One region of the Streptomyces sp. NPDC088812 genome, then DNA from elsewhere that is predicted to be linked to it. Evidence: riboswitches for the same ligand, from Rfam matches in the RefSeq annotation. Region 1 holds a riboswitch; each other region holds the start of a gene.
The links. A riboswitch is a leader RNA that binds a small molecule or an ion and turns the genes downstream of it on or off. The one in region 1 is predicted to bind S-adenosylmethionine.
Positions count from the first base shown of each region.

Region 1 (5,607 bases):
GGGATGGAGAGGAGGACGTCGACGAAGCGCATCAGCACGTCGTCCACCCAGCGGCCCACGAACCCGGCGACCACGCCGAGCAGACCGCCGACCACGAACGCGACCAGGACCGCGATCAGCGTGGCCTTGAGGGACAGCTGGGCGCCGTGCACCACACGGGAGAACACGTCACGTCCCAGTTCGTCCGTGCCGAACCAGTGACTGCCGCTCGGACCGCGGAAGTTCTGCGACGGCACCCCCTTCAGCGGGTCCTGCGAGGCGAACAGGTCCGGCCGGAACGAGGCCAGCACCACCAGCACGAGGACGGCGGCCGACAGCAGCAGACCGGGGCGGCGCAGCAGGAACCGCAGGACCTGCGGTGCATCGGCCCGACGGCCTGGTTCCGCGGGGGAACCGGCCTCGACCGGGCGGGCGAGGCCGAGGGCGGCCTCGGCCTCGTCGTCGACAAGGCTCTGACTCATGCGAAGCTCGCCCTCCTGTCCGAGGCCACCACGATCCGCGGGTCCAGCAGCGGATAGACGAGGTCGACGACGAGGTTCGTCGCCACGAAGATCAGCGCCCCGAACACCACCACCCCTTGGACCAGCGGGATGTCCTGGGCGGTGACCGCCGCCGCGGTCACCCGCCCGAGGCCGTCGCGGGAGAAGACCGTCTCGACGACCACCGAACCGGCGATCAGCTGCCCGACCAGCAGACCGACGACCGTCAGCGCGGGAAGTGACGCGTTGCGCAGCGCGTGCCGCAGATGCACCCGCCACCGGCCGGCGCCCTTGGCGCGCGCGGTCTCCACATAGGCCTGGTCCAGGGCGGTGAGCAGGCTCTTGGCCAGCACCTGCGCGATCTGCGCGCCGGTGGGGACCGCCAGCGTCAGGGCCGGCAGCACCAGGCCCCCCGGCCCGTCGTTGCCGAACGCCGGGAACCACCGCAGCCGGAAGGAGAACGCCTCGACGAGCAGCAGGCCCACCCAGAACGTCGGGACCGACACTCCGAGCGGGGGCAGCGACAGCAGCAGCTGCCGCAGCGACCGCCGCGAGGTGTACGTCGCCACCACCGCGAGACCGCCGCCGAGCACCACCGCGAGCAGCAGCGCGGCACCGGTCAGCTGGAGTGTCTGCGGCAGCGCGTCGGCCAGCGTGGAGGTCACCGGGCGGCCGGTGGAGACCGCGTCGCCGAAGTTCCCGCGCACCGCCCGTCCGAGATACTCGGCGTACTGCACGAGCACCGGCTTGTCGAAGCCGTACTCGTGCCTCAGCGCGGCGAGTTGGGCCGGATCGACCTGCCCCGAGTCCATCCCGGCACCGGCCATCGCGGTGACCGGGTCACCGGGCAGGTAGTCCAGCACCAGGAACGACACCGTGTAGGCCGCCCACAGCACCCCGACCGCCTGGGCCAGCCGCTTGATCACATAGCGGCGCATGCGCTAGCCGATCCAGGTGTCGTGCAGCTGGATCCTGCTGCCCGAGTCGAAGGCGAGGTCGTGCACCTTCTTCGACACGCCCAGCTGGGTCTGGAGCTCCACCACCGGCACGTTGTACGCGTTCCGCACGAGCAGCTTCTGCGCCTCGCCCACCAACTCCTCGCGCCGGGCGGTGTCCGTGGTCGCGGCCTGCCCGGACAGCACCGTGTCCAGTGAACTGGCGGGCAGCCGGTAGAAGTTGCCCAGCCGGGTGGAGAAGGAGCTGCGCAGGATGTCGGGGTCGGAGCGGGTCACGTTGCCCCACACCACGTCGAAGTCACCCGACTGGAGCGTGGTGGCGAACTGGCTGACCTGGAGCTGCTTGAGCACCACGTCGACGCCGACGGCCTTCAACTGCTGCTGGACCAGCTCCAGTGCCGGCTGATTGGTGGTCGCGTTGGGGAACCACGTGATGGTCAGGCTCAGCTTCTTGCCGTCCTTGGCGCGGACGCCGTCGCCGCCCGCCTTCCAACCGGCCGCGTCCAGCAGGGACTTCGCCTTGGCCGCGTCGAACGCGAGGTCCGAGGAGAGGTCGGTGTAGTCGGGTGTGGTGTGGGCCAGGACACTGGTCGCCGGCTCGGTGCCGGTCGGGAACACGGTGTCGGCGATCTGCTTCCGGTCGACGGCGGCCAGGATCGCCTGGCGCACCTTGGTGTCCTTCAGCACGGGCCGCGCGTTGTTGAGCCCCAGCCCGAACACCACACCGGGGTTGGCCCGGCGCTGGAGGGTGACCTGACCGCCCTCGAGCGCCGCCTCGTTGGCCCTGCCGACGCCGCTGATCGCGTCCACCTGCCCGGACTGGAGACTGCCGGCCCGGACACCCGCCTCGGGGACGACCTTGAACACCAGCTTGTCCAGGTAGGCCTCGCCCTTCTTGGACCACAGCGAGGAGCCCCAGTCGTACCCGGTGCGCCTGGCCAGGGTGATCGACTGGTTCTGCACGTACTGCTTCAGCACGAACGGTCCGGACCCGATCACGCCGTCGCTGCACTTCTGCTGCGGGCTCTTCTTCGCGCTCGCCGACGACTCGATGCCCAGCGAGTGGGTCGAAGTCGCCTGGAGGAACTGCGCGTTGGGCTCCTTGAAGGTCACCCTGACGGTGAGCGGGTCCACCACGGTGGTGCTCTTGACGCCGCTCAGATAGCCCTGGGCGAGGGACCCCAGGGCGCCGAGCTTCGGTACCGCGTCGAAATTGTCCTTCACCACCTGCGCGGTCAGCTCGGACCCGTCGCTGAAGGTGACACCCGACCGCAGATGGAACGTGAACGTCGTCGCCTCGGAGTCGACGTCCCAGCTCTCGGCCAGCCACGGCACGATCTTGCCCGTCTCGGGGTCCTGGTCGGTCAGGGAGTCCACGGTCTGGCGCACCGAGTAGATGCTCTCGTTGCTGCCGACCTGCTGCGGATCCACGCAGCCGGAGTCGGAACCCACCGCGAAGGTCAAGGTGCCGCCGGACTTCGGCCGGCCGCTTCCGCTGCCGGAGCCGTCGCCGCCCGACCCGCAGGCGGTCAGCAGCACACTGGTGGTCAGCAGGGCGGCCAGGGGCGCCCATCGGGAGGTTCTGAAATCCGGGAGTGCTGTCACGGAGGGGTTCTCCTACTCGTGTCACCTGGCACGGGGGTGCTGCATGAGGCACGGCCGTGCAGGGGTGTGCGGCCCCCGGCCGGATCGACACCGGCAGCGGGGTGGCGCTGTACAGACAGGGGTCAGGGGCGACACCGGGAGCGGTGCCGGGGAAAGCACGAAGGAGGCGCGGGCCGCCGACGGACGTCAGCCGGCGGCGGACGAGCTCGTCAGGGCCGACAGAGGCAGCTGGTCGAGCGCTTCAGATCGATGTGGCGCCGGCGCGAGAGCCGGGAGAACGCCGTGGCGTCGGCGAAGGAGACAGCCAGGTCAACGCCGTGTCGCACGCCGGTCCTCCCATCTCCGGCCCCGGTCCCGGGGCCACGCGCTTGCGGGAATCGTCGGTGATCCCGCCGGGCTTTCACCTGGAGCACCCCACCGCGCGGGAGGGTTGCCGGTCAGCGAGCCAGGGCTTGACGCTGACACTCAATGCCGGTCGCGATGGTACGGAGCGGTCTTGTCGTACGTCAATGCCGGAAACGGGCGCCCGGTTCGAGAAGGCGGGGCCGTCTCACGTGCCGGGACGCGTGGTGGACGCTCCTCCCGCCATGTGTTTTGATCCGGCGATGGAGACCGCAGGTCAGGCACGCACCGTGCTGTTCGCCCCGTTCTGGGTGGGCCGCCGCGCCGATCAGTTCGACCAGACCTGTCGCTGACCACTCGCGCCCCTTCGTACTTCTCCAGCCCCTTCCCGGCCCGCGTACCGCCGTACCCTCGCGCGGATGCGGACCGGCGTCGCAGGCCCCCCGCGCGGCGAACAGGCCATGCAGCGCTTGACGCACGCACCCGCCCCGCCTGCCCCGCCCGCCCCCGGGGGACTTCCGGTGTGACGCGTCCGACGCGCGCACCACCATGGCCGACCCATCCGGAAAGAGACGTATGGCCGTCAACAGCACCGCCCCGGCAGGGGTGTTCGCCGCACTGCGGGTCCGTGACTACCGGATCTACTGGAGCACGGGTCTGGTGTCCAACGTCGGCAGCGCCATGCAGGGTGTCGCGCTGGACTGGTTCGTTCTGAGGCTGACGCACAGCGGGACCGCGCTCGGCTGGGTCATGGGCCTCCAGTTCGCCCCGGTGCTGCTGTTCGGCCTGTGGGGCGGGGTGACAGCCGACCGGTACGACCGGCGGACCCTGCTGCTCTGGACCCAGACGCTGTACGCGGTGCAGGCCGTGCTGCTGGCGGCGATGGTGCTCTCCGGCCATGCCCCGCTGTGGCTGCTGTACGTCCTGTCCTTCGCCCTGGGGTGCGTGTTCACGGTGGAGAACCCCGCACGTCTGTCGTTCGTCACCGAACTGGTCGGGCGGGCTCTGATCCCGAAGGCGGCGGGCCTGAACATTCTGTCCCTGAACACCGCGCGTCTGATCGGCCCCGCGATCGCCGGTGTGCTGATCGGGGCCATCGGTACCGGATGGGTGTTCGCCCTCAACGCCGTCTCCTTCACCGTCGTCCTCGTGGGGCTGCTGTCGATCCGTCCACGGGCGCGGGAGACACGCGCCGCCTCCCGGCCGCCCTGGACGGGAGCGGGGACGGAGGGGCTGCGTTATGTGGCCGCGCGGCCCGAACTCGTCGGCGTCTTCACCATCTTCGGGCTGGTCGCCACCTTCGCGGTCAATTTCCCGACCACGCTGACCCTGTTCGCCGACCGGGTCTTCGACGTCGGCTCCCGGGGGCTCGGCATCATGAACACGGCCCTGGCCATCGGCACCGTCGCCGGGACGATCGCCGCCACGCGCGGTGTCTCGCCCCGGGTACGGACGGTCGTGGTCGGCGCGCTGCTGTTCGGCGGTTTCGAGGCGCTGGCGGCGGTCATGCCCACGTACCCGGCGTTCCTCGCCCTGTTGCTGCCCGCCGGTTTCACGTTGATGACGCTGAACACGGCGGTGAGCGCCTTCGTCCAGTCGGAGGTCAGCGATGCCATGCGGGGCCGGGTGATGGCGGTCTACACGGTGATCTCGATGGGCGGCAGCCCGGTCGGCGCCCCCGTCATCGGCTGGATCTCCCAGCACGCCGGGGTGCGCTGGGGGCTGGCCGCGGGTGCCGCGACCGCTGTCCTGGCGGCGGCCGGCGTGGCGCTGTGGCTGACACGCACGTCCCTTCCCGCGCCCGCCCCGGCCGCGCTGCCGATCTCCCGGCCCGTGGCGACCGCCCGCTCCCCTTACCCCGACCACACACCCGCGTCCGAACCGTCCACCGGAGGAACCTCCCATGACTGACCGCCACACCGGGCTGCCCGGTCTGCACCTCGTTCTCGAGGCCGACGGAGCCGGCGCCCACCCCGCCGCCCGGGCGACCCCGACCCCGCAGGCGGTGCGGGAGACTACCGTCTCCGCCGAGCACGCCGGCTTCGCCCTCGTCACCTTCGCCGACGCGCCGCTGCCGCCCGGCACGGGCGCGGAGCCCGTCGGCCGTATCGAGGCCGGCACCCGCGCGGCGTACGTCTCGGGCCTCACCGACCGCATCGGGCTCGCGCCCACGCTGCACATCACGACCACCGAGCCCTTCCACCTCGCCACCCAGCTGGCCGCAC
Region 1 covers NZ_JBIVJP010000001.1:308,129-313,735, forward strand. Annotated here, with positions in the region: gene ACIP67_RS01335 (ABC transporter permease) at 1-461, opposite strand, end outside; gene ACIP67_RS01340 (ABC transporter permease) at 458-1,417, opposite strand; gene ACIP67_RS01345 (ABC transporter substrate-binding protein) at 1,421-3,040, opposite strand; gene ACIP67_RS01350 (putative leader peptide) at 3,250-3,444, opposite strand; SAM riboswitch class IV at 3,400-3,513, opposite strand; gene ACIP67_RS01355 (MFS transporter) at 3,959-5,293, shown strand; gene ACIP67_RS01360 (LLM class flavin-dependent oxidoreductase) at 5,286-5,607, shown strand, end outside.

Region 2 (5,607 bases), on a different contig from region 1:
GGTACTGCCACTTGGCGCCGCTCGCGACCAGTTCCTTCACCGCGGTCACGAAACGCTCCACGTGCTCGTCCGGCGTCCCCGCGCCGAAGCTCACCCGGATCGCGTTGAGGGACTTCTCGCCCGGCGCGGCCTCGGGGGCGCCGCACTCGCCCTGGCTGCGCGGGTCACTGCCGAGGAGGGTGCGGACGAGGGGGTGGGCGCAGAAGAGGCCGTCGCGGACGCCGATGCCGTACTCGGCGGAGAGGGCGGCGGCGAAGTGGGAGCTGTTCCAGCCCTCGACGACGAAGGAGATCACGCCGACGCGGGGGGCGTCGTCGCCGAAGAGGGACAGGACGCGCACCTCGGGCACCTCGGCCAGCCCCGCTCGCACCTTCTCGACGAGGTACTGCTCCCGGGCGACCAGCGTGTCGAAGCCCGCCTCCGTCAGGGCCTTGCAGGCGGAGGCGATGGAGTAGGCGCCGATGACGTTCGGGGAGCCCGCCTCGTGCCGGGCGGCGCTGTCGTGCCACTCCACGTCCACTCCCCCGTCCTCGCGCCGGGTGACCTTGCGGCTGGCGCCGCCGCCGGCCAGGTACGGCTCGGCCGCGCGCAGCCAGTCGGCGCGCCCGGCCAGGACGCCGGAGCCGAACGGGGCGTACAGCTTGTGCCCGGAGAAGGCGACCCAGTCGACGTCGAGGTCGCGCACGGACACCGGGTGGTGGGGGGCCAGCTGGGCCGCGTCCAGGACGATCCGGGCGCCGTGGGCGTGGGCGGCGGCGGCCAGCTCGCGCACCGGCCACAGCTCGCCGGTGACGTTCGAGGCGCCGGTCACGCAGACCAGGGCCGGGCCGTACGGATCGCGGTCGGCGAGCGCGCGCTCCAGGGTCTCGACGGCCTGGCCCGGGGTGCGCGGGGCGTCCAGGTAGGTGACCCGGGCGTCCTTCCAGGGCAGCAGCGAGGCATGGTGCTCGGTCTCGAAGACGAAGACCTGGCAGTCGGCGGGGAGGGCGGCGGCGAGCAGGTTCAGGGAGTCCGTGGTGGAGCGGGTGAAGACCAGCTGGTCGTCGTCGCGGCAGTCGAGGAACTCCGCGACCGTCCGGCGGGCGTTCTCGAAGAGGTCCGTGGACAGCTGGGAGAGGTAGCCGGCGCCGCGGTGGACGCTGCCGTAGTACGGGGCGTAGGCCGCCACGTCGTCCCAGACGCGCTGGAGGGCGGGGGCGCTGGCCGCGTAGTCGAGCGCGGCGTAGGTGACTTCCCCGCCGGTGACGAGCGGCACGGTGACATCCCGGCCCAGAACGGGCAGCGGGGCACAAACGGACTGGGCGGAGGCAGCGGTGGAGACAGACATGGCGGAACTCCCGTGAGGACGCGTGAAACCGCCGTGCCGGACAGCGCGTCGACGGCACGGAGGGAAGAGGAAAAAGGGGTGTGCGGAGGCGGGGCTCTGCGGCCCTATCGCATTCGCTTGCTCACGGGAGGCTCCTCGACGACCAGGACCCCTGCCCCGCCGCTGAACCAAAAGCGTGCGAGGGGTCCGCGCTTGCCGTGGGCCTTGCTGCCCACGACCTGGTCTTCACCCGGGGCACCCCGCCACGGACGGAGGGTTGCCGGACAGTCGGCCGGGGCCTCATGACTGTCACTCATGACCTGGGGAGGAAAGTACGGTAAATGATCGCGGTCCCGCAACTCCTGTCCGGATCGCGGGACCGCTTCCCAGGCCGTCAGGCGTTGCTGGCCGCCACCCAGCGCTCCAGCACCCGCGCGGCCGCACCGGAGTCGACGGACCGCGCCGCCTTCTCCATGCCGGCGCGGATCTGCTCGGCCAGCGGTGCGTCCGTCGGCTCCAGCGCCATCAGCGCCGCCGCGGCGTTCAGCAGGACGGCGTCCCGCACCGGCCCCCGCTCGCCCTCCAGCAGCCGGCGCGCGACCCGCGCGTTGTACGAGGGGTCGGCGCCCCGCAGCGCCTCGACGGAAACCAGCTCGATGCCGACGTGCCGCGGGTCGAAGGTCTCCTCGGTCACCTTGCCGTCGCGGACGATCCACACCCGGGAGGTGGACGTGGTGGTCAGTTCGTCGAAGCCGTCGTCGCCCCGGAACACCAGCGACGAGTGGCCGCGCTCGGCGAAGACGCCGGCGACGATCGGCGCCATGCGCGGGTCGGCGACCCCGACCGCCTGGGCGCGCACCCGGGCGGGGTTGGTGAGCGGTCCGAGGGCGTTGAACACCGTACGGACGCCCAGCTGCTTGCGGGCGGCGCCCGCGTGGCGCAGCGCCGGGTGGAACTTGACCGCGAAGCAGAAGGTGATCCCGGCCTCCTCGGCCACCTCGGCCACCCGCTGCGGCGTCAGGTCCAGATTGACGCCCAGCTGCTCCAGGACGTCCGACGCCCCGGACGCGGAGGAGGCCGCCCGGTTGCCGTGCTTGACGACCTTCGCGCCGGTGCCGGCGACGACGATCGACGCCATGGTGGAGATGTTCACCGTCTTCGCGCCGTCGCCGCCGGTGCCGACGATGTCGACGGTGGCGCCGGGCACCTCGATCAGGTTGGCGTGCTCGTACATGGTCCGTACGAGACCGTTGATCTCCGCCACGGTCTCGCCCTTGGCCCGCAGCGCCACCACGAAGGCGGCGATCTGGGCGTCGGTCGCCTCACCGCGCATGATCAGGTCCATGGCCCAGGCGGTCTCCTCCGAGGAGAGGTCCCGGCCGTCCAGCAGACCGTTCAGCAGGACGGGCCAGGAACGGCCCGCCGCGGTGTCGCCTCCAGCGGGGGTCACAGCGCTCATAAGCCGCTCCTGGGTGTCATGGTGGTCCCGCTCCGGCGGGACACGCGTCTCAACGGGTCCCACCCTATCCAGCCACGGGGAACGGCGAAGAGCCCCGTCCGAACACCGGACGGGGCCCTTCAGCGGTTGCGTGGCGACGCAGTGATCAGTGGTGGCCGTGGCCGCTCGTGATCTCCCTGTACTCCTCGACGGTCGGCTTGGCGATCTGGCTCTCCTCGCCGTAGTACGCCTTGCTCAGCTTGGCGCGGGCCTTCTCGGTGCGCTTCACCTTGCGCTCGACGCCGTTCTCGTCGACCGTCGGGCCGATCTCGGCCGGCGCGTACTGCTCGTGCGCGGTGAGCGTGTAGAGCTGCTCCTGGCTGAGCGGCTCGTGCACCTCGATGAACTCACCGTGCGGCAGGCGCTTGATGGTGCCGGTCTCGCGACCGTGCAGCACCTTGTCCTTGTCGCGGCGCTGGAGGCCGAGGCAGATCCGCTTGGTGACGACGAAGGCGAGGACCGGGCCGACGAAGAAGCCGATCCGGACGAACCAGGTGACCGCGTTGATCGACAGGTGGAAGTGGGTGGCGACGATGTCGTTGCCACCGCCGATCAGCATGATCATGTAGCCGGTGACCCAGGCGACACCGAAGGCCGTACGGGTCGGGGCGTTGCGCGGGCGGTCCAGGATGTGGTGCTCGCGCTTGTCGCCGGTGACCCAGGACTCGATGAACGGGTAGAGGGCGATCACACCGAGGAACAGACCGAAGAGCACCAGCGGGATGAACACGCCGAGGACCAGCGTGTGACCCCAGAAGTTGATCTCCCAGCCCGGCATGGCGCGGACCAGACCCTCGGCGAAGCCCATGTACCAGTCGGGCTGGGCGCCGGTGGACACCTGGTCCGGACGGTACGGGCCCAGGGCCCAGATCGGGTTGACGGACGCGATGCCGGCGAGGGCCGCGATCAGACCGAAGACCAGGAAGAAGAAGCCTCCGGCCTTGGCCATGTAGACCGGCAGCAGCGGCATGCCGACGACGTTCTTGTTGGTCCGGCCGGGACCCGCGAACTGCGTGTGCTTGTGGTAGAAGACCAGGATCAGGTGGCCGACCACCAGACCGAGCATGATGCCCGGCAGCAGCAGGATGTGGATCGAGTAGAACCGCGCGACGAAGTCGCCGCCCGGGAACTCCCCGCCGAACAGGAACATCGAGATGTACGTGCCGACGATCGGCACGGACAGGATCGCGCCCTGGGTGAAGCGGACACCGGTGCCGGAGAGCAGGTCGTCCGGGAGCGAGTAGCCGGTGAAACCGGTGAACATGCCGAGGACGAACAGCAGGAAGCCGAACAGCCAGTTGATCTCACGCGGCTTGCGGAACGCGCCCGTGAAGAACACGCGCATCATGTGCACGAACATGCCGGCGAGGAAGATGATCGCCGCCCAGTGGTGGATCTGCCGGATCAGCAGACCGCCGCGGACGTCGAAGGAGATCTCCAGCGTCGAGCTGAACGCCTCCGACATCAGCTGGCCCTGGAGCGGGACGTAGCTGCCGTGGTACTCCACCTCGTTCATCGACGGGTGGAAGAACAGCGTCAGGTACACACCCGTGAGGATGATGATGATGAAGCTGTAGAGGCAGATCTCACCGAGCATGAAGGACCAGTGGTCCGGGAAGATCTTGCGCATGTTGGCCTTGGCCAGGGAGTAGATCCCCAGCCGGCCGTCCGCCCAGTCGGCGACCCGCTCGCCCGCGGGTGCCTTGCGGCGGTCGTCGTTGTTACTCATCCGCGCTCCCAGAAGGCAGGACCGACGGGCTCTTCGAAGTCGCTGAGCGCCTCGAGGTACCCCTCGTCGTTCACGCCGATGCGCAGCTGCGGCAGGGCGTGGCCGGCCGGGCCGAAGATCACTCGGGCACCGTCGGACAGGTCGAAGGTGGACTGGTGGCAGGGGCACAGCACGTGGTGCGTCTGCTGCTCGTAGAGCGAGATCGGGCAACCGACGTGGGTGCAGATCTTCGAGTACGCCACGATGCCCTCGTGCGACCACTCGAGTTCCTGCTTGTCCTTGATGTCGTCCGGCTCGATCCGGACGATCATCAGGGCGGCCTTGGCGATCTCGTTCTGGAAGTCGTGGTCGGTCTCCTCCAGGCCCTCCGGCTTGGCGAAGGTGAGGGAGCCGACCGCGACGTCCGAGGGACGCAGCGGCTCGTTGGTGTTCATGTTGACGAGCAGCTTGCCCTTGGACCACAGCGTGTGGCGCAGCTTGTCCTCGGGCAGCGGGCCGAGGTCGCGCAGCAGCACGACGCCGGAGAGCGGGAACAGGGCCAGCGCACCGAACATCGTGTTGCGGATCAGCTTGCGGCGACCCAGCGCGGACTCCTGAGCGCCGTCCCGGAAGTCGGCCATGACCTTGGCCTTGACCTCGGGCGACGCCTCGATCGCGTGCCGCTCGTCGGCGACCTCCACGTCGGACATCAGGGTGCGGGCCCAGTGGACCGCGCCGGCGCCGATGCAGAACAGGGCGGCACCCAGCGTCAGGCCGAGCGCGAAGTTCTGCGCGTTGATGTGCCCGAGCGGGAAGATGTAGACCGACTGGTCGTGCGGGATCGCCACGTACGAGGCGATGAAGCCGACGGTGGCCAGCATCGACAGCGTGAACAGGAACGCGACCGTGCGCTCGGACCGCTTGGCGGCCCGCTCGTCGACGTCCTGGATCCGGTGCTCGTGGGGCGGCAGCCCCGGGTCGGCGAACGGGTGCTTCTCGTCCGCCACGTCCACCGCACCGTGCGCGCGGCCCTGCTCAGCGGGCAGGTTCTCTTCTGGAATGTCTTGGCTACTCATGACTTCTTGGCCTTTGCGG
Region 2 covers NZ_JBIVJP010000004.1:383,348-388,954, reverse strand. Annotated here, with positions in the region: gene ACIP67_RS10070 (aminotransferase class V-fold PLP-dependent enzyme) at 1-1,327, opposite strand, end outside; SAM riboswitch class IV at 1,511-1,627, opposite strand; gene trpD (anthranilate phosphoribosyltransferase) at 1,701-2,765, opposite strand; gene ACIP67_RS10060 (cytochrome bc complex cytochrome b subunit) at 2,911-4,533, opposite strand; gene ACIP67_RS10055 (Rieske 2Fe-2S domain-containing protein) at 4,530-5,588, opposite strand; gene ACIP67_RS10050 (c-type cytochrome) at 5,585-5,607, opposite strand, start outside.
Region 2: another riboswitch for S-adenosylmethionine. It lies ahead of ACIP67_RS10070 (aminotransferase class V-fold PLP-dependent enzyme); the one in region 1 lies ahead of ACIP67_RS01345 (ABC transporter substrate-binding protein).

Region 3 (5,607 bases), on a different contig from region 1:
CCCCGGTGGCGCGGGACCCGGGGGCCCGGAGCGCCCCCCGCCCCGAGGTCACGAAAGGCCCCGGGGGACCCGGCGCGGCGCGGGCAGCACGAAGGGCCCGCGCCCCCGTCGGGGTGCGGGCCCTTCGTTGGAAAACGTTGAAAATCGTTCAGGCGGTGACGCGAACCATGTCGGCCTGCGGGCCCTTCTGACCCTGCGAGATCTCGAACTCGACCCGCTGGCCCTCTTCCAGGGTGCGGTAGCCGTCCATCTGAATCGCGCTGTAGTGGACGAAGACGTCCGCACCACCGTCGACCGCGATGAAGCCGTACCCCTTCTCCGCGTTGAACCACTTGACGGTGCCCTGAGCCATGCCTAACTCCCCTATTACTGGCCCTTGCACAGATCCACACTTCGCGGATCCGGGTCAGACCTCACCCCCCAGCTGATTGGGGGCGTGCGCCGGAACGCGTCGACCGCGGCCGAATGTATCTGTCCCACTGCCGTCTGCAACAGGTCAATCGGACGAGAATTCCGGACGTCAGCGGTCCGAAATATGGTGAGAATTCTCCCGAATTCAGGGCAATTCGGGCCACATAAAGGGAACAGAAGGCGCAAAATACCTGCACACTTTGGCTACTTCTCACCGCATGTGAAGTCGGGGCTCATATGCGTTCGGCATGCGATGGGCGGCGCGTTCCCCAACTGTACCGCGCTCAACCACATTGAATTGCCTCCTCCGCTTCTCTTGCGGAGGAGGCAATTCAATGAACTCTGGGTAATCTGTGTTACCGAGGGTTACTACCGGTGGGTACGGAGTGGGCGTCAGCCGCCGGCGACGGCCGGGATGATCGAGACGCCGGCGCCGTCCGGGGTCGCCGTCTCCAGCCCCTGCTCGAACCGCACGTCGTCGTCGTTGACGTACACGTTGACGAACCGGCGCAGCTTGCCCTGGTCGTCGAGGACGCGCGCGGCGATACCGGTGTGGTTCTTCTCCAGGTCGGCGATGACCTCGGCGAGGTTCGCGCCGTCGGCGGCGACCTCGGCCCGACCGCCCGTGTAGGTGCGCAGGATGGTGGGGATGCGGACGGTGACGCTCACTGTGTTTCCTCCGGACGGGTAGGCGCCCTGCGGGGGCGCGGGGAACTGCGCGACCAGCCCCCGCGGCCCGCAGACGAACAACTGCCTCTCAGGCGAGACCGGCCTCGTGGAACGCCTCGAGGGTGGGGCGGATGGTGGCCGTCGGGCCGGTCCCGGCGACCGCGTCCAGCGTCTTGAGGCCGTCTCCGGTGTTGAGCACGACGGTGGTCAGCGTCGGGTCCAGCAGACCGGCCTCGATCAGCTTCTTGGTGACGCCGACCGTCACACCGCCCGCCGTCTCGGCGAAGACGCCCTCGGTCCGCGCCAGCAGCTTGATCGCGTCGACCACCTGCTCGTCGTTCACGTCCTCCACGGCACCGCCCGTGCGGCGCGCGATGTCGAGGACGTAGGGGCCGTCGGCCGGGTTGCCGATGGCGAGGGACTTGGCGATGGTGTCCGGCTTCTGCGGACGGACCACGTCGTGGCCGGCCTTGAAGGCCACGGACACCGGGGAGCAGCCCTCGGCCTGGGCACCGAAGATCTTGTACGGCCGGTCCTCGACCAGACCGAGCTTGATCAGCTCCTGGAGCCCCTTGTCGATCTTCGTGAGCTGCGAGCCGGAGGCGATCGGCACCACGATCTGGTCCGGGAGCCGCCAGCCGAGCTGCTCGCAGATCTCGTACGCGAGCGTCTTGGAGCCCTCGGCGTAGTAGGGCCGCAGGTTGACGTTGACGAAGCCCCAGCCCTCGCCCGCCGGATCGCCGATGAGCTCGGAGCAGAAGCGGTTGACGTCGTCGTAGTTGCCCTCGATGCCGACGAGTTCGCCGCCGTAGACCGCGGCCATGACGACCTTGCCCTGCTCCAGGTCGTGCGGGATGAACACGCAGGAGCGGAAGCCGGCGCGGGCGGCCGCGGCGCCGACGGCGCCGGCCAGGTTGCCGGTGGAGGAGCAGGAGAGGGTGGTGAAGCCGAAGGCGCGGGCGGCCTCCAGGGCCTGGGCGACGACACGGTCCTTGAAGGAGTGCGTCGGGTTGCCGGAGTCGTCCTTGACGAACAGCTTCCCCGCCTCGACGCCCAGCTCACGCGCCAGGTTGTCGGCCTGGACGAGCTTGGTCCAGCCGGGGTTGAGGTTGGGCTTGTCCGCCACGTCGGCCGGGACGGGCAGCAGCGGGGCGTAGCGCCAGATGTTCGCGGGGCCCGCCTCGATGCGCTTGCGGAGCTCCTCCGGGTCGTGTCCGGAGAAGTCGTAGGCGATCTCCAGCGGGCCGAAACACTCCTCGCAGGCGAAGACCGGGCCGAGGGGCACGCGGTGACCGCACTCGCGACAGGAGAGCGCCGCGGCCGGACCGAGGTCGACGGAGGGGGCGGTACCGGAGGGGGCGGTGACGGAGGGGGTGGTGCTTGCAACTGTCTGCGCAGCCATGTGAGGCGAGGCCCTTTCTCCTCATCTTCCCCACGACGCATCTCGCCGTGAGACGGAATTGGCACCTTCCCGAGCCGGGAGCCTCGCGGGGATCGTCGACTGCCCGTGGCAGTGATCCGTGAACGAGACCGGCTGGAGGGTTGCCGGGGCTTCATCGGGCCGTGTCCCTCTGCCCCTCTGGATGAGCGGTATGTGGTTGTGGACGCGGGCGACCCCGGACATGCGATGGTCATCCGCGTTGTTCAAGACTGTAACCGAAGGCCAGGACAGTTGAGGGAGACGTCCGAACCGCGAGATGGATCACACTGTCACCTTGTATGTACCTGGTGTGATCACAACAGTGAGGAGCCGCAGACCGTGCTGGAAGAAGTCGAGCGCTGGCTGGCCGCCCGCTCCTGGTCCGTGACCGATCGGCCGCTGCACCGGATCCTGGCCGCCAAGCGCGCCTCGGGCCAGACGGTGTCCGTCGTGCTGCCCGCGCTGAACGAGGAGGAGACGGTCGGCGACATCGTCTCCGTCGTCCGCCACGACCTCATGCACCAGGTCCCGCTGGTCGACGAGATCGTCGTCGTCGACTCGGGATCGACCGACCGCACCTCCGAGGTGGCCGCGGCGGCCGGGGCCCGGGTCGTCCACCGGGACACGATCCTGCCCCGCCTCCCGGCCGTGCCCGGCAAGGGCGAGGTCCTGTGGCGCTCGCTGCTGGTCACCACCGGGGACATCGTCTGTTTCGTCGACGCCGACCTGAAGGAGTTCTCCTCCGACTTCGTCTCGGGCATCGTGGGACCGCTGCTCACCGATCCGGGCGTCGACCTGGTCAAGGCCATGTACGACCGCCCGCTGGCCGGCGGCGCCGGCCAGGGCGGCCGGGTGACGGAGCTGATGGCCCGCCCGCTGCTCAACATGCACTGGCCGCAGCTCGCGGGATTCGTGCAGCCACTGGGCGGCGAGTACGCGGCCCGCCGCCGCCTGCTGGAGCAGCTGCCCTTCCCCGTCGGGTACGGCGTGGAGCTGGGCATGCTGGTCGACGCCCTGCACCTGGTGGGCCTGGACGCGCTGGCCCAGGTCGACGTCGGGGTGCGCAAGCACCGCCACCAGGACGGGCAGGCGCTCGGCCGGATGGCCGCGGCGATCTACCGCACGGCACAGCTGCGGCTGGCCCGCGGGCACCTCGTCCGCCCGTCCCTGACCCAGTTCGAGCGGGGCGCGGACGGCTTCGAGCCGCGCACCTACTCGGTCGACACGGAGGAGCGGCCGCCGATGGCGGAGATCGCCGAGTACGCGACCCGCAAGGTCGCGTGACCCGGCGGTGACGCCCCTCCCCGACGCGCCGTATACGGCCGGACACGACCGGTTCACGCCCCGCGTCCGTACGTTTGAGCGGATCGGGTCCGGGCTAGGTTGAGGCGTATGGCTTCCACGCACGGTGCTGCTGCTCAGGTGCTGGTCGCGTCCAACCGCGGCCCGGTCTCGTACACCGTCGGTGAGGACGGCTCGCTGCACGCCAGACGCGGCGGCGGCGGGCTGGTCTCCGGGCTGTCGGCGATCGGCCCGGACGCGGGCGCCCTCTGGGTGTGCTCGGCGCTGTCCGACGGCGACCGGGAGGCGGTCCGGCGCGGGGTCGGCGAGGACGGCGTGCGCATGCTGCCCGTCCCGGCCGACGTGCACGCCGACGCGTACAACGGCATCGCCAACTCGGTGCTGTGGTTCGTCCACCACCTGCTGTACCAGACCCCGCTGGAGCCGGTCTTCGACGCGGAGTTCCGGCGCCAGTGGGCCTCGTACGAGACGTACAACCGCGCCTTCGCCGAGGCGCTGGCCCAGGAGGCGGCGCAGGGGGCCGCGGTCCTCGTCCAGGACTACCACCTGTGCCTGGTGCCGGGGATGCTCCGCGAGCTCCGCCCCGACCTGCGCATCGGCCACTTCTCGCACACGCCGTGGGCGCCGGTGGACTACTTCGGGCTGCTCCCCGGCGACATCCGCGTCCAGTTGCTGCGGGGCATGCTCGGCGCGGACCGGCTCGGCTTCCTGACCCGCCGCTGGGCGGACGCGTTCGCCGCGTGCTGCGAGGAGTTCACCGGCGGCACGGGCGGCACGGAGATCGGCGTGCACGGCCTGGGCGCCGACGCCGACTTCCTGCGCGCCCGCTCCCGCGAGCGGGACGTCGAGGAACGCCTGGCGGCCCTGCGCGAGGAGATCGGCACGGCCCCCGAGGGCGGCGCCCGCAAGGTGATCGTCCGGGTGGACCGGACCGAGCTGTCGAAGAACATCGTGCGCGGTCTCCTGGCCTACCGGCAGCTCCTCGACGACCGCCCCGAGTGGCACGAGCGGGTCGTCCACGTGGCCTTCGCCTACCCCTCCCGCCAGGACCTCGCCGTCTACCGCGACTACACGGCCGAGGTGCAGCGGCTGGCCGGGGAGATCAACGAGCGGTACGGCTCCGCGGGCTGGACCCCGGTCGTGCTGCACGTGAAGGACGACTTCGCCCGCTCCCTGGCGGCGTACCGCCTCGCGGACGTGGCGCTGGTCAACCCCATCCGCGACGGCATGAACCTGGTCGCCAAGGAGGTCCCGGTCGTCTCCGACCGGGGCTGCGCGCTGGTGCTGTCCCGGGAGGCCGGCGCGTACGGCGAGCTGCGCGAGGACGCGATCACCGTCAACCCGTACGACGTCCTGGAGACCGCCCGTGCCCTGCACGAGGCGCTGACCATGGCGCCGGAGGAGCGGGCGCAGCGCACCAAGCGGCTGGCGGCCGCCGCGACCGCGCTGCCTCCGGCCCGGTGGTTCCTGGATCAGCTGGAGGCGCTGCGGGGGACGCGGGCCAGCTGATCCGCCAGCGCCCGCAGCAGGCCCACCACGCCGGCCGGGCCGTCGACGACCAGGTCGGCGCGCTCGGCGAGTTCCGTGACCTCCGTGCTGCCGCTGGCGACGAGCAGGCCGGGGACGCCGTCGGAGCGGAGCTTCTCCACGGCGGCGAAGGCGGGCAGGTCGCCGAGGTCGTCACCGGCGTAGAGAACGGCCCCGGCGCCGGTCTCGCGGGCGTGCTCCAGCAGCGCCACGCCCTTGTCCACGCCCGGCGGCCGCAGCTCCAGGACCATCCGGCCCGGCTCGACGATCAGTCCGTG
Region 3 covers NZ_JBIVJP010000009.1:142,599-148,205, reverse strand. Annotated here, with positions in the region: gene ACIP67_RS17995 (cold-shock protein) at 149-352, opposite strand; gene ACIP67_RS17990 (MoaD/ThiS family protein) at 805-1,080, opposite strand; gene thrC (threonine synthase) at 1,169-2,482, opposite strand; SAM riboswitch class I at 2,501-2,670, opposite strand; gene ACIP67_RS17980 (glucosyl-3-phosphoglycerate synthase) at 2,840-3,784, shown strand; gene ACIP67_RS17975 (trehalose-6-phosphate synthase) at 3,893-5,311, shown strand; gene otsB (trehalose-phosphatase) at 5,275-5,607, opposite strand, start outside.
Region 3: another riboswitch for S-adenosylmethionine. It lies ahead of thrC (threonine synthase); the one in region 1 lies ahead of ACIP67_RS01345 (ABC transporter substrate-binding protein).

Region 4 (5,607 bases), on a different contig from region 1:
ATCACCTACGCCAAAGGCGCCTCGGTCATCAGACAGCTCGCCGCGTACATCGGAGACGAGGCGTTCCTGTCGGGACTGCGCACCTATGTCGCACGGCACGCATGGGGCAACGCGACACTGACCGATCTGCTCGACGCCCTGCAGACCGCGAGCGGGCGGGACCTGCGCACCTGGTCACGGGCATGGCTGGAGACAGCCGGCGCCGACACACTGCACCCCGTGGTCGCACTCGACCGGCAAGGACGGTACGCCTCCTTCGAGATCGCCCGGGAGGCACCGGCCGACCGTCCGGCGCCGCGCTCGCACCGTGTCGCGATCGGGCTGTACCACCAGGACACCACCGGCTCCCTGAGCCTCACCCGGCAGATCGAAGCGGACATCGACGGGCCCCGCACGGTGGTGCCCCGGCTCATCGGGGAACCACCACCGGATCTGGTGCTGGTCAACGACGGCGACCTGACGTACACGCACCTGCGGTTCGACCACCGTTCACTGCGGACCCTGTCCGCAGCGGGGGCCGACTTCACCGAACCCCTGCCCCGTGCGCTGACCATGGGCGCGCTGACCGACATGATGGAGAACTCCGAGATCAGGGCGAGCGACTACGTCTCGATCGCCATGAGGACGGCCCGCACGGAATCCGACCCGGAAGCCCTTCGATCGCTGCACCACCGTGTGCACTCCGCCATCCAACTCTTCGCAGCGCCCTCCCGCCGTTCCCGGCTGGCAGCCGAGTGGGCTGCCGCGACCCACTCGGCGCTGCTGGCCGCACCACCGGGAAGCGACGCACAAGTGCTCTGGCTCGAGGCCCTGTGCGACACGGCGGAGAACAGCGAGCAGCTCACCTTCCTCACCCGGCTCCTGCACGGCCACGACGGTCTCGACGGATTGCCCATCGACACCAGGCTGAGGTGGTCCATCCTCCGCCGACTGGCGGCGACCGGGTGGGCCGGCAGAGCCGAGATCGATGCCGAAGCGGACCGGGACCCGACGGCCGACGGCCTGCGGTACGCCGCCGGGGCCCGTGCCGCCATGCCCTGCGCCGAGGCCAAGGCGGCATCCTGGGCGCGGATGACCGAGGGCGAGAGTCCGTCGAACGAGACGCTGGTCGCACTGAGCCGAGGTTTCCAGCAGTACGGCCAGGAAGAACTGCTGCGGCCCTATGCCGGGGAGTTCTTCGCGACGATCCCCGCACTATGGGCGCGACGCACCCCGCAGATGGCACGGCTCCTGGCCGGGGGGACGACGAAGACCCCGGGCCTCTATCCGATCACGGTCGTCGACCACGGTGTCGTCGCCGCCGTCGACACGCTGCTGGCCCGCGACGAGCGGTCCGTCCCGGCCGGACTGCGCAGGACGCTGTCCGAACGCCGGGACGGAACCCGGCGTGCCCTGCGGGCCCGGCAACTCGATGCCACCGGGTGACGGCAGCGGCCCGTACCGCCGCGATCGGACGCCGGAGCCCACAGGATTCTCCGCCCTTGCGGGCATGACGGGGCCGACGCCCTCGAAAGGCAGCGTGACATGACGACGATCGGTCTCGGCAGCGCGGGACTCAACGTCACCGACCTCGACCGCTCCATCGCCTTCTACCGACGGGCGCTGGGCTTCGACCTGATACGGACATCGACCGACGAGACACATCGCTTCGCCCACCTCGGGCTCGACGACGTCGTGCTGCTGACACTCTGGCAGCAGGGCGCGGCGGGATTCGTGGCCGACCGAGCAGGACTGCACCACCTGTCCTTCGAAGTGCCCTCGCTGGACGAGTTGCACGCCGTGGAGGCCAGACTGCGGGCGGCGAGCGTGTCGATCCGTGAGGAGCGCGGCGCCACGAAGGGCACCGCGGCGACGGGACAGGTGTTCTTCAAGGACCCTGACGGCATCCGGCTGGAGATCTACACCGAAGACCCACGCGCTCGTGGATCCGCCTCCGACCTGCCCCGATGCGGCTTCTACGAAGAACTGCCCGACCGCTGACACCACCGTTCGCGTCCCCGGCCCACCCTGCGGGCGCCCCGAACGTCGTCTGGAGCCACCCCGCGCCACTCCCCGCGGTCGGTGCCGTCGCCGGGCTCCTCGCGTTCTACGACGAGGCCGTCGACATCACCGTGGACGGCGAACGGCTGGAGCGCCCCGTCACCCCGTTCACCACGACGCTCGTCGCGCGGCCGCCGGCATGACGGCACCGGTGGCGGTGATCATGGGCGCCGCCTCCGCCGGTATCGGGGAGGCGGCCGTCCGCCCGTACGCCGAACGCGGCCACCGCGTCCTGCCCCCGCCGTCCGGCGCGGAGAACAGCCGCCGTACCCGCGCACGTCGTCCCGGCACAGCCACTGCTTGACGCCGGGAGAACCGCCGATCTACGGTGAGCGCGAGCCACGAGTTCCGGTGATCAAGCCCTGGCTGGCCGGACGGCAACCCTCGACGCAGTGGGGTGCCCCAGGTGACGGCTCGGCGGATGTTCCTGTTCTGCAAGTGCGTTACCACGGCCCGAGGGCCGACGACACCCCCGGGAGGACGGCGTGGCAACCCGCCTCGTGCTGTGCTCCCGACGCCATGTCGATCTGCTGCTGGTCTGCAGCTGCCTCTGTCACAGCTGACCTGACCCCTTTTCGCTCTTCCCCCTCACCTCTCACACGACCGTGCGCGCGGCACGCCCTGTCCGCCGCGCCCCCTTCGTGTCCCCTTCATGCGGAAGCAGAGACCAGCCATGGCACAGCACAGCATCGTCAGAACGTTCCGGCCCCTCGGCGCCCTCACCCTCGGCACGGCGGTCCTGGTGGCCCTGACCGGCTGCACGAGCACCAAGAGCTCTGCCGGCTCCGACGGCGCGACGATCACCGTCGGTACGACGGACCAGGTCACCAGCCTCGACCCGGCGGGCGCCTGGGACGCGGGCTCCGGCACCGTCGAGAGCGAGGTCTACGCGACGCTGCTCAGCGTGAAGAACGGTGCCACGGAGGTCTCCCCGGACCTGGCCACCGGGATCGAGCTGACGGCGCCCAAGGAGTACACGGTGACCCTCAGGGAGGGGCTGAAGTTCGCCAACGGCCACCGACTGACCTCCTCCGACGTCAAGTTCAGCCTCGACCGCATCGTGAAGATAGCCGACGAGAACGGCCCGTCGTCGCTCCTCTACAACCTCGCCTCCGTCGCCGCGCCGACACCCACGACCGTCGTCTTCACCCTCAAGTCCGCCAACGACACCCTGTTCCCGCAGGTGCTGTCCACCGCGGCCGGCTACATCGTCGACGAGCAGGTCTTCCCCGCCGACAAGATCCTCGACGACAAGGCCATCGTCGCCGGGAAGCCCTGGAACGGGCCGTACGGCATCACGAGCTACGACAAGAACTCGCTGGTCTCCTTCACCGCCAACAGCGCCTACGGCGGCCAACTGGGCGCCCCCAAGACGAAGAACGTCCAGCTCAAGTACTACACGGACGCGAGCAACCTGAAGCTCGACGTTCAGCAGGGCACCGTCGACGCCGTCTACCGCACCCTCACCACCGCCGACCTCGACGACCTGTCCAAGAGGCAGAACGTCAAGGTCCACACCGGCTCCGGCAACGGCATCCGTTTCCTCGTCTTCGACTTCCGGACACAGCCGTACGGCACCAAGACCGAGAACGCCGACGCGGCCAAGGCGCTGGCGGTCCGGCAGGCCGTCGCCGACTCCGTCGACCGGGCCCAGCTCGCGCAGCAGGTCTACAAGAACAGCTACCAGCCGCTGTACAGCTCGGTGCCGGACGGACTCACCGGTGCCACCGACTCCTTCAAGTCGCTCTACGGCGACAAGAAGGGCGGCCCCGACAAGGCCGCGGCCGCCGCACGGCTGAAGGCGGCGAAGGTGAGCACCCCGGTCACCCTCAACCTCCAGTACAACAGCGACCACTACGGCTCCTCCTCGGCGGACGAGTACGCGCTGGTCAAGTCCCAGCTCGAAGCCACCGGACTGTTCAAGGTGAACCTCCAGTCCACCGAGTGGACCCAGTACGGCGAGGACCGCATCAAGCACCTCTACCCGCTCTACCAGCTCGGCTGGTACGCCGACTACCTGGACGCGGACAACTACCTCTCGCCCTTCTACTCGGCCAACACCTGGGTCGCCAACGGCTACTCCGACCCGGCCGTACGCGAGCTGATCCAGAAGGAGGAGACAGAGACGGACCCGGCGAAGCGCACCGAACTGCTCGAGCAGGCCCAGGACAAGGCCGCGGCGTCGGTGCCGCTGCTCCCGCTGCTCCAGGGGTCCACCGCGATCGTCACCCGCACCGACATCAGCGGTGTGCCCGACGAGCTGAACAGCGCCTACACGTTCCGCTGGGCAGGACTCGCGAAGAAGTGAGCGCCCTGACGCAGGACACCCCCGGCGCCGTCGCCCCTCCCGCCGACGGCGCCGCCGGGAACGGACTCGCCCGCTACCTGGTGGTCCGCTTCCTCCTCATCATCCCCACCGTGTTCATCCTGGTCAGCCTGGTCTTCTTCCTGATGCGCGCCACCGGCGACCCGATCAGCGCCGCGCTGGGCGACCGGCTCACCCCCGACCAGCTCCAGGCGAAACTGCACCAGGCGGGCTACGACCGGCCGCTGCTCGCCCAGTACCTGGACTACCTGACGTCCCTGGCGACCGGCGACTTCGGCCGCACCGTCACCGACAACGAACCGGTGACCCACGTACTGGGCACCTACGGCGCCGCCACCGTCGAACTCGCCTTCTACGCCCTCGTCGTCGCCCTCGTCGTGGGCGTCCCCCTGGGCATGGTGGCGGCCTCCTGCCGGGACCGCGCGCCCGACGCGGTGCTGCGGCTGTTCGCCGTCCTCACCTACGCCACCCCCGTGTTCTTCGTGGGACTGCTGCTGAAACTCGTCTTCGCGATCCAGCTCGGCTGGCTGCCCGCGTCCGGCCGGGCGAGCACCGACGTCCAGCTCTTCCTCCAGAACCAGACCAGCACGACCGGCCTCTACCTCGTCGACGCCCTGCGCAGCGGTGACCCGGCGGCCCTCGCCGACGTCCTGGAACACGCCGTACTGCCCGGCCTGGCGCTGGGCCTGCTCGTCGCGGGCGTCCTGCTGCGCCTGGTCCGCACGAACCTGATCGGCACCCTCTCCGCCGGCTACGTCGAGGCCGCCCGCTCCCGTGGCGTGGCGCCCTTCCGGCTGGTCACCCGGCATGCCACCCGGCCCGCCCTGATCCCGGTCGTCACCGTCCTGGGGCTCCAGGTCGCCGGGCTGCTCGGCGGAGCCGTCCTGACGGAGACCACCTTCGAGTGGAAGGGCCTCGGCTACGAACTCGCCCACTACCTGACCGTGCGCGACTTCCCGGCGGTGCAGGGAATCGTGGCCCTGTTCGCCGTCGTGGTGGCGGTGACGAACTTCCTCGTCGATGTCGTCGCCGCCCTGATCGACCCCCGAGTGAGGTACTGAGCCGTGGCACAACTCCTCCAGCGACGGCGGACGTCGCTGCCGGACCGTCTGAGGGCACGCCTGCGCACGGGCGGTGCCGTACAGCGCGTCATGCTGCTCACCGGCGCGGCGCTCACGGCGCTGTTCGTCCTCACGGCGCTCCTCGGCCCGCTGCTCGCTCCGTACGGATACGCCCGACTC
Region 4 covers NZ_JBIVJP010000012.1:19,165-24,771, forward strand. Annotated here, with positions in the region: gene pepN (aminopeptidase N) at 1-1,425, shown strand, start outside; gene ACIP67_RS21545 (VOC family protein) at 1,525-1,980, shown strand; gene ACIP67_RS21550 (hypothetical protein) at 1,947-2,183, shown strand; gene ACIP67_RS21555 (hypothetical protein) at 2,180-2,344, shown strand; SAM riboswitch class IV at 2,378-2,487, shown strand; gene ACIP67_RS21560 (ABC transporter substrate-binding protein) at 2,714-4,348, shown strand; gene ACIP67_RS21565 (ABC transporter permease) at 4,345-5,427, shown strand; gene ACIP67_RS21570 (ABC transporter permease) at 5,431-5,607, shown strand, end outside.
Region 4: another riboswitch for S-adenosylmethionine. It lies ahead of ACIP67_RS21560 (ABC transporter substrate-binding protein); the one in region 1 lies ahead of ACIP67_RS01345 (ABC transporter substrate-binding protein).